2 regions of the Blautia stercoris genome follow, and region 2 is predicted to be linked to the other one. Evidence: riboswitches for the same ligand, from Rfam matches in the RefSeq annotation. Region 2 holds a riboswitch; the other holds the start of a gene.
The links. A riboswitch is a leader RNA that binds a small molecule or an ion and turns the genes downstream of it on or off. The one in region 2 is predicted to bind FMN.
Positions count from the first base shown of each region.

Region 1 (5,000 bases), on a different contig from region 2:
ACAATTCCTGTAAACACTTCGGTACCTCCTTCCGGTAAGTAAGCTGTACGTCTTCTCCAATTTTTCTGATGTCCTGCAGATAAAATTCTTTTGCGTCTTTTACCTCACAGATTCCACATCCTTCTACAGGGGAAGGTGCACCTTTTCCACCAAAAATCTTTGGTGCAAGAAATACATGAACTTCATTAACCAGATTTTCTCTCAGCATGCTTTCATTTAATGTACCGCCACCCTCAAGCAAAATACTGTCAATCTTTTGTTCTCCCAGCATCTCTATTAATTTTTTCAAATCGACTTTTCCTTCTTTTGGAACTTCCAGCACCTGTACTCCAAGTGTTTCCAAAGCTGTTTTTTTCTCCTGTTCGGCATAGGCACAGGCTATGATTGCCGGATACTCTTTTGCGCTTTGACAAATCTTACTTTCTAAAGGGATCTGAAGTCTGCTGTCACAGATAATTCGTATCGGACTTTTCTTTCCTTCGATTCTTGTATTTAACATCGGGTCATCTTTTAAAACGGTTCCGATTCCTGCCATAATTGCAGTGTATTGATGCCTCATTTCATGTACGATTTTTCTCGATTGTTCGGAAGTAATCCATTTTGATTTTCCGGTTTTTGTTGCGATTTTTCCGTCCATCGTCATTGCATATTTCATCACAATATAAGGTCTTTTCGTCTGAATAAAATGAAAGAATACCGAATTTAATGCATCACATTCTTCTCTCATAAAATCCTCTTCTACCTCAATTCCCTGCGCTCTTAAAAACCGGGTTCCTTTTCCCGCAACCAAAGGATTCGGGTCTCTTGAACCAATTACTACTTTCTTGATTCCAGCTTCTACAATCGCTTCGGTACAAGGCGGTTGTTTTCCATAATGACAGCATGGTTCAAGCGTTACATATATCGTTGCACCTTCTGCTGATTCTTTTAAATGTTTAATTGCATTGCGCTCTGCATGCAGTTCTCCGTATTTTTCATGATATCCTTCCCCAATGATACGTCCATCTTTCACAATAACCGCGCCCACCAGCGGGTTGGGACTTGTCCATCCAACTCCTTGCTTTGCCAGTTCAATGGCTCTTAGCATATATTCTTTTTTCTGCATTTTCTTTCTCCTAATCGAAAAAAATCCCTGCAAATAAAAAGTTTATCTACAGGGATTTCTCATATTTCTAACTATATATGAAACAAAAAGGCTCTGAAACGGAAATCCATTTCAGAGCCTGATATTCATGATTTTGATTTTTTAATCAGTCATTCATTTCTCTTCTTCCATCCAGACTTTACTGTCGGTATCGGAATTTCACCGAATCATGCCTTTCAAATTTATTTTCCAGGCTCGCAGACTATCACTGCCGGTAAGGAATTTCACCCTGCCCTGAAGATTTTTCTTATTTACTTGATTAAAATTATAGTACAACAATTTAAATTTGTAAAGTGCAAATTTTAAATTTCTTCCAGCACAATTTCAAAAGAGACATCATCTCCAACCGCTCTTTGAAGTAAAACTCCTCCACTCATCAAAGCAACACCTGTGTACACCTCTTCTGTTCCGGCAATCTTATAATTTTTCTTAGCTTCTAAGCCCATCAGACGCAGAGTCTTTCTTAATACATTTGGTTTCGCACGGAACAATACACCCTGAACCAATATGGTTTTCTTATCTTCTGATATCCAGGACCATGCTGACATCCCATCCTCAAATGGATTTGCCAGACGATAATAATCACCGTTATAAATCAAACTTTGATATTCTTTATAATGGGTAACCTGTTTTGCAACAACTGCTTTTTCTTCTTCTGAAAGCTGATTTAAGTCTAATTCATATCCAAAGCTTCCTGCCATTGCAACCACACCTCTGGTTTCAATTGAGGTAATTCGTCCTGTCTGATGGTTTGGCACTGCGGAAACATGAGAACCTACTGTTGAAGTTGGATAGAAGAAACTTGTACCATACTGGATAAAGGTTCTTTCGTGTGCGTCGGTATCATCACTGCACCAAATCTGTGGGCAGTAGTACATCATTCCGGCATCAAATCTTCCGCCTCCGCCACTGCATCCTTCGAACAATACATCCGGAAATTCTGATGTCAGTTTTTCAAGCAATTCATACAGTCCCAGCACATATCTGTGTGGCATTTCCATCTGGCGTCCTCTGGAAAGTGTAGCTGTATACCAGTCACTGATACTGCGGTTCATATCCCATTTCACATATTCAATATGATTTTCTCTTAAAATCGCACTCATTACACCATAAAGATAATCCACCACTTCTGGATTTGACATGTCTAATACTAACTGATAACGGCTTCTCATCGGCTTTCTTCCCGGAATCTGAATCGCCCAGTCTGGATGATTACGGTACAAATCACTGTCCTCGGATACCATTTCCGGTTCAAACCAAAGTCCGAATTTCATACCCATTGCATTGATTTTCTCAACCAGGGCTTTTAATCCGCCATTTAATTTCTTTTCATTGACAAACCAGTCTCCAAGTCCGGAACAATCATCATCTCTCTTTCCAAACCAACCATCATCAAGTACCATCATATCAATTCCAAGCTTAGAAGCCTGTCTTGCAATATTTAAAATCTTTTCTTCGTTAAAGTCAAAGTAAGTTGCCTCCCAGTTATTAATCAAAACCGGACGACTGCTTAACTGGTATGTTCCACGGCAGACATGATTTCGGATGATGTGATGGAAATTCTGAGACAATTTTGCAAATCCTGTTGTAGAACAAGATAAAATCACTTCCGGTGTGTAGAACGCTTCTCCGGCTTCTAAGGTCCATTCAAATGTGTCTGGGTGGATTCCCATAACCAAACGAACCTGTTCTAACTGGTCTTTTTCTACCTGTGCCTGAAATCCTCCGCTATACATCAATGCAGCTCCGATGCAGTGACCATTTGTCTCTGTACAATCTTTTTCACAAAGCAGAACAGCCGGATTTTGATGATGACTGGAAGTTCCCCTGCTGCTGCTGCTCTCTGAAATTCCGTGCAAAACAGGAACTCGTTCTGCTTGTCTTTCCATAGTATGTCTGCCATAAAAATGCATCCATTCCCAGTCTCCATACGGAATATCCAGACACATACTATGCACTTTATTAATTACAATCGGTGTTTTCCCTGAATTTTTTACCACCACACTTCTTGTAATCACGTCTTCTTTTTCAAACACACCATACTTCAAAATCACCTCTGCTTCCGTTGCAGTATCTTTCAAAGTAATTTCTAATGTTTCTGCTTCGTCTTCTTTTGCATACACTGCCGGAAGCCCTGGAATCTCATATTTTCCTTTTTTAATCTGATATTCCCTGACTCTTAAGTCTAAAGCATTACTTCCATCTTCATGAGTAACAGAAATTGCAGAGATTCGAAAATCTCCAACTCCGCTGGTGCTGTATTCCTGTGGCAGAGTATTTAAAGAATAGGTTCTTTCATTTTCTGCTTCATAGATATTTCCGGAAAATCCTGCGTCCGGATAATCCAGAAGATAATCCATACAACAATCTGTTTTTTCTCCATACCAGAGATGATTGAGTACTCCGAAGCGATCCACCTTCATCTGATAAAGTGTGTTTTCTGTTTCCAGGTTAAAAATTTTGTCCTTTACTGTAATTGCCATACGTTTTCCTCCTAAACAAGATTTTTGTTTTCACTGTTTGCTCTCGTATCTTACTTTCTATTTTAACCTTTTACAGCTCCATTTGCTACCCCATTTAAGATTTGTTTCTGACATAATAAGTAGAAAATCAGAATCGGAATTAATGCAAGAATGTAGGATGCAAATGCAAGATTATAATTCGTACCAAACTGGGTCTGGAAATTCAGCTGTGCCAGTGGCAGAGTATTTTTCCCGGTTCCTGACATAATAACAAGTGGAGTCATTACGTCATTCCAGGTTCCAAGTGCCGTTAAAATCGCAACGGTCGCATGCATTGGAGACATCATTGGGAATATAATTTTCCAGAATGTCTGCCAGGTAGTTGCCCCATCGATAGAAGCAGCTTCTTCCAGCGTTTCCGGTATATTTTTTAAATATCCTGTGTATAATAAAATATTCATCGGCATATAGAAAACCAGATAAAGAAGTATGACACCTAAACGGTTTCCAAGTCCCATCTGTGCAGTCTGTTTTACAAGAGGCATCATTAAGATTGCAAATGGAACAAACATACCGCTGACAATGTAAAGATATATAAATCGAAAGGCCTTTTTATGTGCCATACTTCTCCCAATAACGTAACCTGCAATAGAATGAACTAAAATTGCAAGTCCAATTGTCACAAGTGTAATGAGTAAACTATTTCCCAGAGAGTTCCAGAAATCTGTTACTCTCATTGCTTCTTTGAAATTATCCAGACTCCAGCTTGATGGGAATGCCAGTGCACCTGCCACATCATTTGTCATTTCACTTGGCTTTTTAAACGCAATAATCACTGCCATGTACAGTGGAAAAAATACTGTAACGGTTCCCAAAATCAGGATAGCTGTCAAAATACGATTTACTTTTCCTGTTTCTTTCATTATAACTGCTCCTCCTTCTTATTTAAGACTGTCATCTGGAATACAGAAATTGCAACAATCACAATAAAAAATAACACTGCATTTGCACTCTGGAATCCAAACTGTCCGCCATCCATACCATTTTTGTAAATCAAATAAGAAATAGATTCCGTACTCTGTGCCGGACCGCCTTTTGTTAAAGACATAATCTGGTCAAATACCATTAACAGGTTCTTTGTGCTAAGCACCAGATTGATAGTTACAAACGGAATAACAAGCGGAAGGGTTACACTGAAAAACTCTTTCCATTTGCTTGCACCATCTAACATAGATGCCTCATAAACTTCCTGTGGAACTGTCTGAAGCCCTGAAATGTAGATAATCGTATTCATAGCAACTGCCTGCCATACACCAACAACCAGCACACCAATCCATGCATTTTTTTCACTTGCCAAAATACTGTTTTGAAGCCATCCAATATGAAGACTGGTT
Region 1 is NZ_BAAHYF010000002.1:758,448-763,447, reverse strand. Features, by position in the region: gene ACYQ2D_RS13280 (riboflavin synthase) at 1-17, opposite strand, end outside; gene ribD (bifunctional diaminohydroxyphosphoribosylaminopyrimidine deaminase/5-amino-6-(5-phosphoribosylamino)uracil reductase RibD) at 1-1,105, opposite strand, end outside; FMN riboswitch at 1,261-1,390, opposite strand; gene ACYQ2D_RS13270 (alpha-galactosidase) at 1,447-3,627, opposite strand; gene ACYQ2D_RS13265 (carbohydrate ABC transporter permease) at 3,690-4,529, opposite strand; gene ACYQ2D_RS13260 (carbohydrate ABC transporter permease) at 4,529-5,000, opposite strand, start outside.
Region 1: it holds a riboswitch for FMN, as region 2 does, so the genes downstream of both, ribD (bifunctional diaminohydroxyphosphoribosylaminopyrimidine deaminase/5-amino-6-(5-phosphoribosylamino)uracil reductase RibD) here and ACYQ2D_RS08550 (ECF transporter S component) in region 2, are expected to answer to the same signal.

Region 2 (7,804 bases):
AAGCGATAAATGGAGTATTGGCGGATCAATGGAAAGAGTTTTTCTATTGCGAAGCGCTGGATAAGGATATTCTGGTAACTAAGGGACAGAAACGCATTGGCAAACGTTCCTCTAATACAAAGGGCAGTGATAATATTATATCGAATGGAAGCGGAATTGCAGTTGCAGACGGTCAGTGTATGATTATTGTCGAGCAGGGAAAAATTGTTGAAGTCTGCGCAGAACCTGGAGAATTTACTTACGATCGTTCGACTGAACCAAGTATTTTTACAGGAAAACTGGGTGATGGGATTAAAGAGACGTTTAAGACAATCGGCAAACGATTTACATTTGGCGGAGATACCGGAAAAGACCAGAGGGTTTATTATTTTAATACTAAAGAAATCATAGATAACAAATTTGGAACACCGAATCCATTCATGTTTGATGTGGTAAATAAAGACATCAATATGAGAAGAACTGTTCAGGTGCGCTGTAATGGTGTGTATTCTTATAAGATGATTGACCCATTGTTATTCTATACACAGGTTTGTGGAAATGTAGAGCGTGAGTATACCAGAGAAGAGATTGACCATCAGTTAAAGACGGAATTTATCGATGCCCTGCAGCCGGCATTTGCGGCACTTTCCGAATTGGAACTTCGTCCGGCACAGATTCCGGCACATACAAAAGAATTAAAAGATGCCATGAATCGTGCATTAAAGATAGAATGGACAGAACGAAGAGGAATTGAAGTACAGGCGATTGCCTTAAATCCAATTACACTCACTGAAGAGGATATGAAGAAAATCAACCAGATGGAGGATGCAGCAACACTTGGCAGTAATCCATTTATGATGGCAGGACGTATGACAGATGCAACTGCAAATGCAATGGAAAATGCAGCTTCTAATCCAAATGGGGCAATGAATGGATTTGTCGGGATGGGCATGTCGATGAATGCAGGTGGAGCAGGAGCAGGCTTTGGCGCAGCGCAGAGCTTTTATAATCAGGGAGTTCAGCAACAACAGGCACAGCAGCAGATGCAGCAAATGCAGCAAATGCAGCAGACCGAGCAGCAGACAGCACAGAATCAATCCGGGCAGCAGTCTCAGGATAGTTGGAAATGTGCATGCGGAGCAGTTGTAACCGGAAAATTCTGTACCGAATGTGGAGCAAAGAAACCGGAACCAATTCAGGCAGGAAGATGGAAATGCAAATGTGGCGCGATGGCAACCGGAAAGTTCTGCCCGGAATGTGGCTCACCTAAACCATTAGAGGATGGATGGACCTGCACCTGTGGAACAGTAAATCAGGGAAAATTCTGCCAGAACTGTGGAGCAAAGAAACCATCGGGTGCACCGTTATATCGCTGTGATAAATGCGGATGGCAGCCGGAAGACCCGAAGAATCCACCTAAATTTTGTCCGGAATGTGGAGACCCTTTTGATGAGAACGATGTTCAGTAAAAAATATAGTTTAGAATCTTTTGACATTTAATTTGTGAAAAGTTTTTTGATGATTGTGTCAGAATTTCTAAAGTATAAGTAAATGAAAGTTATTACATCATAAGAAAAGAGAGGGGGAAACTGCATGGGAAATTTACAGGAATATAAGTGTCCGTGTTGTGGAGGCGCAATTGAGTTTAACAGCAAACTTCAAAAAATGAAATGTCCATACTGCGATACAGAATTTGAAATAGAAACCTTACAGGGTTATGAAAAAGAACTTCAAAATGAACAGTCTGACGATATGACATGGGAAACTTCTGCCGGAAGTGAATGGCAGGAGGGTGAAGCAGAAGGGCTTAGAGTCTACACCTGCAAATCCTGTGGCGGAGAAATTGTTGCCGATGCAAATACTGCTGCAACATCCTGCCCATACTGTAATAATCCGATTGTGATGACCGGACAGTTTGAGGGAAGCTTAAGGCCGGATTATGTGATTCCGTTTAAATTAGATAAAAAAGCAGCAAAAGAAGGTTTGATGAAACATTTAAGCGGAAAACGGCTTCTGCCTAAGATTTTCAAGGACCAGAATCACATTGATGAAATTAAGGGAGTGTACGTTCCATTTTGGTTGTTTGATACAGATGCAGAGGCACATATCCGATATCGTGCAACGAAAGTGAGAAGCTGGAGTGATAGCGAGTACGATTATACCGAAACAAAACATTATATGATTCACAGGGGCGGAACCGTTGGGTTTGAACGAATTCCGGTAGATGGTTCCTCTAAGATGCCGGATGATTTGATGGAATCGATAGAACCGTTTGATTTTAAAGAGGCGGTAAAATTCCAGATGCCGTATCTGGCCGGATATTTGGCAGATAAATATGATGTAAGTGAGGAAGAAAGTGTTGGGAGAGCAAATAAGAGAGTGAAAAAATCGACAGAAAAAGCATTTGCGTCTACTGTCAAAGGTTATTCTTCTGTGACAACGGAAAACAGCAGTATACAGTTGCAAAATGGAAAAGCAAAGTATGCGCTGTATCCGGTTTGGATTTTAAATACGACCTGGAAGGGAGAAAAATATCTTTTTGCGATGAATGGACAGACTGGAAAATTTGTTGGAAACCTTCCGGTGGATAAAGCGGCAGCAGGAAGATGGACCGCATTGCTTACAGTGATATTTGGAGCTTTGAGTTATGGCATTATCTGGCTGTTTTGGTTGTTTGGTGTGTTATAGAGGGAGGGCGGAAAAATGAAGAAACGAATTTTTACAGTTTTTTTAACCATACTTCTTTTTATGCTTTCCACAGTGGGAGTCTGGGCGTCAGAGGGATCAGATGACAGCGGATTTTCAGGGGAGTATGAACGTCTGACTGATGCAGCAGGATTATTAAGCGAGGAAGAAGCACAGAATATTTTGACAAAGCTGGATGAAGTAAGTGAGCGTCAGAAGTTTGATATTGTAATTCTGACAGTAGATAGTCTTGAAGGCGCAACAGCGACGGAGTACGCAGATGATTTCTTTGATTATTATGGCTATGGATATGGCGAAGGGAAAGATGGAATTTTATTCTTAGTCAGTATGGAAGACAGAGACTGGGCACTTTCAACACATGGATACGGAATTACTGCATTTACAGATGCAGGATGCGATTACATAGCAGAACAGTTTAAGAGTTCACTTTCAGATGGTGAATATGAGAAAGCATTTGAAATTTATATCGACCAGTGCGATGCATTTGTTACACAGGCGAGAGAAGACCGCCCTTACGACAATTCCAATCTTCCAAAAAAACCACTTGGAATGATATGGATTCCAGTTGCACTGGTGCTTGGATTTATCTGTGCATTTTCAATTGTAGGAGGAATGAAACGACAATTGAAAACCGTGGCAAGAAAAACAACGGCCGGAAATTATCAGAAAAAAGGCAGTCTAAAAGTGACAGAAAGCAGGGATTTATTCTTATATGAAGATGTAACTCGTACAGCAAAACCAAAATCCAGTGATGGGGATTCCGGAAGCAGTACCCACACTTCATCGTCGGGGGAAACACACGGCGGAAGCAGTGGAAAATTCTAGCAAATTGGGCTGAAAGTTAGTCTTTCAAAGGGGAGTATATAAGGGTATAATGAAAGAAAAATTAAGACTGATTTTGTTAGAGAAGGGAAATTATGACATGAAGATTGCAATTTTAGGTGCTGGAAGAATCGCAGTACATATGGCAGAAACACTGGCTGGAATGGATGATGTTGAGGCTTATGCAGTTGGAGCAAGAGAACTTGAGCGGGCAGAGGCTTTTGCAGAGAAATATGGATTTACAAAGGCTTATGGTTCTTATGAAGAAATGCTGGCGGATAAAGAAATTGATTTAGTCTATATTGCTACGCCACATTCCCATCATTATAAACACGCAAAAATGTGTCTGGAAGCAGGAAAAAATGTGCTGTGTGAAAAATCATTTACCGTAAATGCAAGCCAGGCAAGAGCACTTTTTAAACTGGCGGAGGAAAAAAATCTGTTAATCACAGAGGCAATCTGGACCAGATACATGCCGTCAAGAAAAATAATTCAGGATATTGTGGAAAGTGGAGTGATTGGAGAGGTAACTTCTCTTACTGCAAATTTAAGCTATGCAGTTACAGAAAAAGAAAGAATCCGTAAACCGGAACTTGCAGGAGGTGCACTGCTTGATGTCGGAGTCTATCCGATTAACTTTGCAAGCATGGTGCTTGGTGAAAATCTCAAAGATGTGCAGTCAAGTGCAATTTTTGAAGGCGGCGTCGATATTCTCGAAACCATTATTATGAATTTTGAAGGAAATAAAATGGCAACGCTTCAGAGTGGTGTCAGAGAAATTTCTGATAGAATGGGAAGTATTTTTGGAACAAAAGGCTACATTCAGGTTCAAAATATCAATAATCCGGAGAAGATTACAGTATTTAACCAGAACCATGAAGAAACAGCAAGCTATTTTCCTCCAAAGCAGATTACAGGATACGAATATGAAGTCCGAGCTTGTAAAAAAGCATTGGAAGAGGGCAAAATTGAGTGTCCGGAAATGCCTCATGCTGAAACGGTAAGAATCATGGAAATTATGGATGGTTTGAGAAAAAGCTGGGGATACGAAATTCCGGAAGTGTACTAGACTCAAATAAGTATGTTATAAAGTGATAAAACAAATGTCCATACAGACAGCAAAACAAAATCCCCGATGTTGACGCATCGGGGATTTTTACGTTCTAATTATAAAATTATAAAAGAAACAACCAGATGTGCTTTTAATTTAAAATTTTTAAAAATACCTAATAAAACATATTTACATAGTATGAAATAGGTGTTATAATGTGAACCATAGTAGAAAACAAATATAAAGTTGATAAGATAAGTATGAAATAGAGATGAAACAAGCGAGAGGGTGAAAACAATGAAAGAGATATTATGCTTTGGAGATTCCAATACCTATGGATTAATTCCGAAAACAAATGGAAGATATGACAGAGAAGTAAGATGGACGGGTCTGCTTCAGGATGCATTAAAAAACGATGGATTTCACGTATTAGAAGAAGGATTGTGTGGAAGAACCACAGTATTTGAAGATGAATTCCGCCAGAACAGAAAAGGCAGTGACATGCTTCCGGTATTATTAGAATCCCATAATCCAATTGATATTGTGGTACTGATGCTTGGGACAAACGATTGTAAATCTTATTATCATGCATCTGCTGAAGTAATCGGAATGGGAATTGAGAAATTAATCGAGCAGATTTGGAATTATTCACAGTCCGTGAAAATCCTGCTGGTATCTCCGATTTTACTTGGTCAGGAAGTGTGGAAAACCGAGTTTGACCCTGAATTTGATACCGATTCCATTGAGACTTCAAAACGGTTAAAAGCAGTGTATGAGAGAATTGCCAAAAAACAGAAGATAGAATTTCTTGCGGCTTCAGATTATGCAAAGCCAAGTAAAGAAGACCAGGAGCATATGTCTGTAGAAGGTCATCGAAGATTGGCAGAAGCAGTGATTGAAAAAATAAAAAATTCCGCACTCAGCGCATAAATCCGGTAAGATGGATGTAAAAGTAAATGAAATAAAAAAAGGACGCTAAGATAATTTCTTAGCGCCCTTGCTTATGGTGACATTATAGTAACGGATTTAGAAAATGTCAAGAAAGATTTAAAGATTTAAAAAGTTTGATTCTGTCAGTCGCCTTTTAAGACTACACGAATTCTCTTATAGATTAGAAATACAATCAAAGAAGTCAGTGTGTATTTAAATAAGTTAAATGGGAAAATAATCAAGGCTGCAAATGTCAGAAGATTATGAACAGAACCATGAACGGCACTTCCCATTTGAATAAATGCATCAACCGGCATTCCGAATGCTTTTCCGTAAGCCGGAAGCAGAATAAATGCATTGATAAAGCAGGCTACAACAGAGGTTAAAAGTGTTCCGGCAATCATTCCGAGAACAGCATGTTTTCTATTTTTCATAGAACGATAAATGAAACCGGCCGGAACAACGAAAGCACATCCAAAGATAAAGTTGGCAACATCACCGACACCGGCTGTCATTGTACCCTTTGTTACCAGATGAACTAAGATTTTCACAAGTTCCACCCAGACACCTGCAAGCGGTCCCATTGCAAAAGAACCAACTAATACCGGAACTTCAGAAAAATCCAGCTGATAAAAACTTGGTGCTAAAAAAGGAATCGGAAATTCCAGATTCATCAAAATTCCTGCGATTGCACCAAGCATCGCAATCTGTGTAATTGTTCTTGTACGACTTCTTGTCGATACATTTCTTCTTAATACCTGTTCACTCATTTTTCGTTTCTCCTTTAAAACTTATGATTTTATTAAGAGAATTCTTTGAAAATTTCTTAGTCTATAGCATATATAACAAGTTTCCATAAACTAAAAAGCCCTTGGAATTTCTTCCAGGGGCTTGAGCACGTATTTAAAAATTTGCGCGTTCTTCTCTCATCCAGACTATACTGTCGGTTTCGGAATTTCACCGAATCAGCCGCTTGCGCGGGTCGCGGACTATACCGCCGGTAGGGAATCTCACCCTGCCCCGAAGAATTCTCTTTTTCTTTGTCCTCATTATACTATATATGTATTCTGGTTTCAATAGTGAATCTGTTTTTCACAGTTCGCTTGAATTTACCTTTGTTTCCGAGTATAATGAAAATAATTATAGGATGTTTTCTATTTCTATAAGTGAGAATTGAGGAGGAACTTATTATGATTAAGTGGAACAATTTAAACACTCTTTCTTCATTTGAGAATCTTTCAAAAGTAGAACGTGTAAAACTCGCAGAGGTAATGTCAGGAGAAAACGGTGCAGACCGTGTGAAAAAATACACAATTCCTATGGCAGCCGGTCTTTCTTACAATTATGCAGCAAAACAGGTAGATGATGATGTATTAGAAGCATTAACCAAGTTAGCGGAAGAAGCACAGCTTGCAGAAAAATTTGAAGCCCTCTACAATGGAGAAGTCATCAACACAGGAGAAAAACGTCTGGTTCTTCATCACATGACACGTGGTCAGTTAGGTGAAGCAGTAGAAGCAGATGGTGTGGATAAACGTACTTTCTATACAGAACAGCAGAAGAAAATTGCAGATTTTGCAAATAAAGTACATGCCGGTGAAATCACAAATGCAGCAGGCGAGAAATTTACAACAGTAGTTCAGATTGGTATCGGTGGAAGTGACCTTGGTCCTCGTGCAATGTATCTGGCACTGGAAAACTGGGCTAAGAAAAACAATACATTTAAGATGGAAGCAAAATTCATCAGTAATGTAGACCCGGATGATGCAGCAGCAGTTTTGAATTCTATTGATGTTGCACATTCTATTTTTGTACTGGTTTCCAAATCCGGAACAACTCTGGAAACACTGACAAATGAATCTTTTGTAAAAGATGCTCTGAAAAATGCAGGCTTAGACGCATCCAAACACATGATTGCAGTTACAAGTGAAACTTCTCCGCTTGCTAAGAGTGATGATTATCTTGCAGCATTTTTCATGGATGACTACATTGGCGGTCGTTTCTCCTCTACATCAGCAGTAGGTGGTGCAGTTTTATCTCTGGCATTTGGCCCGGAAGTATTTGCACAGTTCTTACAGGGTGCAGCAGAAGAAGATAAACTTGCAATGAATAAAAGCGTCTTAGAGAACCCGGAAATGCTTGATGCATTAATTGGTGTCTACGAACGTAACGTATTAGGATATCCGAGTACAGCCGTTCTGCCATACTCTCAGGCACTGAGCCGTTTCCCTGCACATCTTCAGCAGTTAGATATGGAATCCAACGGTAAATCTGTAAACCGTTTTGGTGAAGCAGTAGATTATCCAACCGGTCCGG
Region 2 is NZ_BAAHYF010000001.1:1,769,026-1,776,829, reverse strand. Features, by position in the region: gene ACYQ2D_RS08575 (SPFH domain-containing protein) at 1-1,448, shown strand, start outside; gene ACYQ2D_RS08570 (TFIIB-type zinc ribbon-containing protein) at 1,573-2,667, shown strand; gene ACYQ2D_RS08565 (TPM domain-containing protein) at 2,683-3,510, shown strand; gene ACYQ2D_RS08560 (Gfo/Idh/MocA family protein) at 3,608-4,576, shown strand; gene ACYQ2D_RS08555 (GDSL-type esterase/lipase family protein) at 4,856-5,488, shown strand; gene ACYQ2D_RS08550 (ECF transporter S component) at 5,632-6,258, opposite strand; FMN riboswitch at 6,403-6,520, opposite strand; gene ACYQ2D_RS08545 (glucose-6-phosphate isomerase) at 6,679-7,804, shown strand, end outside.